Buchnera aphidicola (Macrosiphoniella sanborni): one gene and its partner. The protein of the gene in region 2 interacts with the protein of the main gene of each other region in a pairwise test. Links are inferred from orthologs where the notes say so. Each region holds a gene or a part of one and is shown on either strand. Other genes may lie near its edges.

Evidence for each region.
Region 1: the proteins of degP (region 2) and D9V74_RS01575 interact in binary tests that used the Escherichia coli proteins (3 or more experiments, as listed by UniProt). The link is inferred for Buchnera aphidicola (Macrosiphoniella sanborni) from one-to-one orthologs.

What each region holds. Positions count from the first base shown.
Region 1 is NZ_CP034864.1:354,140-357,000, forward strand. What follows is about bases 48-2,825. They hold D9V74_RS01575 (OmpA family protein), read right to left. Parts: upstream 2,073-2,825; coding sequence 1,023-2,072; downstream 48-1,022. Other genes in these bases: D9V74_RS01555 (class I SAM-dependent methyltransferase), read left to right, coding at 48-460; murJ (murein biosynthesis integral membrane protein MurJ), read right to left, coding at 2,209-2,825. Outside these bases: more of D9V74_RS01555, read left to right, coding at 1-47; more of murJ, read right to left, coding at 2,826-2,861.
Region 2 is NZ_CP034864.1:242,312-245,249, reverse strand. Bases 21-2,875 are described here. They hold degP (serine endoprotease DegP), read right to left. Parts: upstream 2,236-2,875; coding sequence 805-2,235; downstream 21-804. Other genes in these bases: dapD (2,3,4,5-tetrahydropyridine-2,6-dicarboxylate N-succinyltransferase), read left to right, coding at 21-753. In the rest of the region: more of dapD, read left to right, coding at 1-20. UniProt on the Escherichia coli protein: DegP acts as a chaperone at low temperatures but switches to a peptidase (heat shock protein) at higher temperatures.

The DNA of each region.
Region 1 (2,861 bases), 110 kb from region 2 along the record:
CAAATTACTTGCTTCTACTTTTTCATATTCTATTAAAGGATCAGTTTTAGATGTTGGTTGCGGGACAGGTTTTTTGTCAATATCTATATTATATTTTTCACCTGATGCTAAGGTATCTTTAGTTGATAATGATTTAGCAGCATTACAATGTAGTAAGTTAACATTAGATGCTAATAATTTAAAAGGAGAAATAATATATAGTAATTTATATTCAAATATTTTTGAAAAATTTGATTTAATCATTTCGAATCCTCCTTTTCATGATGACTTAAAAATTACTTTTGAAATAATAAAAAAAATAATATTCAATGCTAAAAAATATTTAAAATCAACAGGAAAATTGAGATTTGTAACAAACAGATGTTTTAATTATCATTTTTTTTTAAAAGAAAATTTTAAAAAATATTCTATTTTAGCAACAACAAAAACACATAAAGTATATGAAGCATCTTTAAAATAAATTTTAATATTTTTAATACCCGGAGCGGGACTTGAACCCGCAAAGCTATAAAGCCGAGGGATTTTAAGTCCCTTGTGTCTACCAATTTCACCATCCGGGCAAAAATCGTTTTAGAGGCGTATCCCGGAATCGAACCGGGTTATACGGATTTGCAATCCGCTACATATCCAATCTGTCAATACGCCTATAACTATACATTATAAAAAAAAAAAAGAAAAATTACAAATAAAAAAAGAAATTATTTTTTAATAATTATTAAAAATAAAAAAATATCTTTACAATAAACATTGTAATAATTTATTATATCAATTAAAATATTATTGCAATTATTTTATATCGGAGAGGTGGCCGAGTGGTTTAAGGCAGCGGTCTTGAAAACCGCCGACGAGCAATCGTCCGAGAGTTCGAATCTCTCTCTCTCCGAAAATTAAAAAAAATAACTTTAAAATGTTAACAATTATTATATTTTTATTACATTAAAAAATATTTTTATTCATTACGATCGCTAATATAATACATAAAAATTTCTTATATCAGATATATACAGATATATAGTTTCAGATTAGTTTTGAATATCTGATAAAACTTCAATTTCTACTCGTCGATCAGGAGCTAAACAACTAACTAATAAAGGTTTGTGTACTATATTATTACATACTTGATTAGTTAATGGGTATAAATCTCCAACACCTCGTACAACTATCTTATCTCTAGAAAAACCTTTAGATGTCAAATAATTTTTAATGTTATAAGCTCGATCTTCAGATAATTTTTGATTATATTTTTGATTGCCTATTCTATCAGAATGACCTAAAAGAACAATAAACATGTTTTTTAATCTCATTTTTTTGATATCTTCATGTAATTTATTCAGTTTGTCATAAGAAATCGGTTTTAATTCTGAACTATTAAAAGGAAACGTAATATTTTCATTTAAGACACTATATTGTGTACTTAAAAATTCAGGATCATAAGACGAAAAAATATCATTTACATTAGATTTTCCAAATTTCCATCCAATAGAAAAAATAATATCTCCTAAATCTGGTTGAATAGAAGAATCTACGATATTTTTAAAATGATCTTTCCAATTATAATTTAATCGAGTAATTAGATGATCATAAAAAACATATTCAGCACCTAATGAAATACTTGGCAATAATGATGTGTCTTTAGTTGCAATATTATGAAAAGTATTTTTAGAAATCAAATCAGTCCATAACAGTGTTCCACCTAATCTAGTATAAAAAGATAATTCTTCTGTCATTGGATATGATATTTTTGTTGCTACTTGCACAGTACTATCTTGAATATTCCCATAATTTTTATATAAAGAAGAAGAGAAAAAACCATTAGTATTATTTTCTATTTCCAGACTAAAATATGGATTAAATTCATATCCAAAAAATAAACCAAGAATAGATGCACTTTTTTGCTCTTTTAAAATATTTTCTTGGCTCATTTCTGAAATATTCGATTTATGTTTTAAAAGATTAGACCATCCCATCGTAGTACCGACATACCATCTATTTTGATTATTTTCTTCAGAATAAACAGAAGTAACTAAGCTTGCTAATAAAAAAAACACAATAGCAAGAGCTTTTTTTTTCATTGAATACTCCATTTTTAAGATAAAACGATAAATTAATATATTGATTATATAATAAATATTATATTAATAATATATCAAAATAATATATCAATAATAAATTTATCGTACGTACATTATTAATGTAATATTACTATATTTAGAAATTTTTATAAGAAAAATTTAATATACGTATTCCTAAATAATGTAATGTAAATAAATAACTCAAACCAGAAACCACAACAATAAAAAATAAATGTATTACTTTATATAAGAAAGGATCTGTATTCCATATAGGCATAATTTTTAATAAAAACATTAAAATTAATAACATAACTAATGTTGAGATAACTATATTAGTAGTAAAAATTACTGAATTATACTGAAAGCGTATAATATTTTTTTTATAAAGTTTCCAATAAAGTAGGAAAAAATTTATCCAACTAGATATGCTTACAGACAAAGCAAGACCAGCATGTTTAAAATAAAAAATTAAAATCGGATTGAGAAATTGACTTAATAAAAGTGTCAGTAATGAAATTTTTATTGGAATATTCATTTCTTCTTGTGCATAAAAAGCTAAAGATAAAATTTTTACTAAAATAAAAGAAACTAAACCAAAAGAATATAATTTTAATACTTGTTCTGTCATTGAAACATCTAAATCTGTAAATTTTCCATATTGAAAAAGAACTATAATTATAGGTTTGGCAAGAAAAAAAAGTGCTATAGAACTGGGTAAAGATAAAATAATACCCATTTTAAAACCCCAATTAAGTAATTTTTTATATTCTAACTGCATACCTTTTTTAA
Region 2 (2,938 bases):
CATGATCTTTTAAAAAGTATTTTCGAAATCATTTCATCATTAAATTCTGGTTCTATAAGAATTGCAGAAAAAAAAGGTAATTCTTGGATTACACACGAATGGTTGAAAAAAGCAGTTTTACTATATATATATATTAAACAAAATAGATTAATAAAAGGCAACCATACTAACTATTATGATAAAATTCCTCTAAAATATGAACAATATGATGAAGAAAAATTTCAAAAAGAACAAATTAGAATCGTACCTCCAGCAACTATTAGATATGGTGCATTTATTAATTATAAAACAGTTATTATGCCATCTTATATAAACATTGGTGCATATATTGATACAGGAAGTATGATAGATACTTGGGCTACTATAGGATCTTGTGCTCAAATTGGAAAAAATGTACACATATCTGGAGGCGTAGGAATAGGGGGTGTTTTAGAACCTCTTCAAAACAATCCAACAATTATTGAAGATAATTGTTTTATTGGCGCTCGATCTGAAATTGTAGAAGGAGTGATTGTAGAAAAAGGATGTGTAATTTCTATGGGTGTATTTATTGGTCAAAGTACTAAAATTTATGACAGAGAAAACAAAAAAATTTTTTATGGAAAAGTTCCAGCTAATTCTGTTGTAGTTCCTGGAAGTTTACCATCTCAATGTGGAAAATATAATCTTTATGCTGCTATTATTGTTAAAAAAGTAGATTCAAAAACATTAAAAAAAACAGCAATTAATCAATTATTAAGAAATATAACATAAAAAAACCGCCCGTATTTTTTCGGGCGGACTGTAAAAACTGTTTTTTACCAACTAACTACTAACGAGATATATAGTATTACCATCTCTGTTTACAATAAACACTAAAATTTTAGGTTTAGTATCTAATACAAGTTTTAGTTCTTCTATACTACTAACTAATTTTTGATTAACACCAATAATCAGATCATTTTTTTTAAAACCAATTTTTGATGCTGGACTATGCAATTTAACATTTGTTACTTTTATAACTTTTTTCCCATTAAATATATAATTATTTAATTCTATACCTTCTATTCCGACATAAATACTTTCTGAATTAAAATGATTTTTATGAGAATTTTTTAATTCAACAATAATATTTTTAATATTTCCTTCTCTAAATATTCCTAATTCCATTTTAGTAGTCACTGGTAATGATCCTATTTCAGCACGTAATGCAGAAAAACTAAAGATAGGTTTTTTATTTAAGGAAATAATAATATCACCAGCTTTAATACCTGCTTCAAATGCAGAAGAATTAGGTAGTACTTGGCTTACAAAAGTACCTTTTTGTATATTAATTTTCATAATTTGTGCTAAATCTGAATTGAGTTCCATTCCTATTATACCTAACTCTCCGCGTCTAACTTGTCCAAATTTTACCATTTGCTCAGTTAAATTTTTAACCATGTTACCTGGAATAGCAAATCCTATCCCAATATTACCACCATCTGGAGCTAAAATAGCAGTATTAATACCAATTAACTCTCCATTCAAATTAACTAATGCTCCACCAGAATTGCCTCTATTAATTGCAGCATCAGTTTGAATAAAGTTTTCATAATGTTCAATATTTAATCCACTGCGGCCTAAAGCAGAAATAATTCCTGATGTAACTGTTTCTCCTAGTCCGTATGGATTCCCAATAGCTACAGTATAATCTCCTACCCGTAAAGTATCAGAATCAGCTATTTTTATAGCCTTTAAATTACTTGCATTTTTTAATTGTATTAAAGCAATATCAGAACGTGAATCTTTTCCAATGATGTGCGCATCATAACGACGTCCATCACTTAGTTGTACTTGAATTTTGTTCGCATTTTCTACCACATGATGATTAGTTACTGCATATGCCTTTTCAGCATTAATAATAACACCTGAACCTAATGCACGAAATTTTTCATTAGTATTATCAGGACTAAATTGACAAAAAGGTGAATTACGAAATGGAGAATTTTCTTGACAAAAAGGTGAATTATCACCAAAAAACGGTTGAAATGGATGAGGTAAACGTGAAGTATGTACTACTGTACTTCCTTCAATATTGATACTAATTACTGAAGGCATCACTTTTTCTAACATTGGAGCTAAACTGGGATATATCTCTTTAGAAGTAATCTTATTTTGTTCAACATAAGCATTATTTCTCCAAGACATTCCTAAACTAAATAATACAGTTAAAATTAGAATTGTTTCTCTTAATATTGTAACTAATTTTTTCATTATTTCTTTCTCATAATTACAGTCTAATCTAAAAATAAATATTATTATAATGCATTATGTAACGAGATAAATTTTTATTATACACTTCATAACTATTTAACTCTATTGCTCTTTTATATCTGAACATAGAATATAAAAATTTATTTTAATATCAAAATTTTAAAATATTGCAATGCAATACAAAATATTAATATTTTATATTTTAAAAATATTAAAATTGTCAAAACCTATCATTTGATTATTTTTTTATTTTTAAATTAAGAGACTGGTATTTTCTGTATTCTTTAATATTGTTAATATGTTTTATAAAATCATCATACTTATTATAACAATATTCAAAATTAGCAGTTTTTATTAAAAAAATAAATAAAAAATATAATAGTATTAACTAATGAAAATATAGGAACATATTACTAGTAGTTAAGAATATATTTTTAAGTTAAAATACTTAATTTAAAAATATCATGTATAACAAGATTAATAAAAATATACCTTTTATAAATACATATGAACACTTTCTTCTTAAATAGAATGAAGATTTTGTTATATAATTGAACTAAATAAAAAAATAGATTTTAAATAATTAATCAAAAAATTTTTAAAATTGTATCACAAGTTCTAATAACTAATAAAAAATTGCAAAAAAATAGATATTACCTTTAATAATATAATATGAGGACAAGTATACAAAAAACTAAATTTT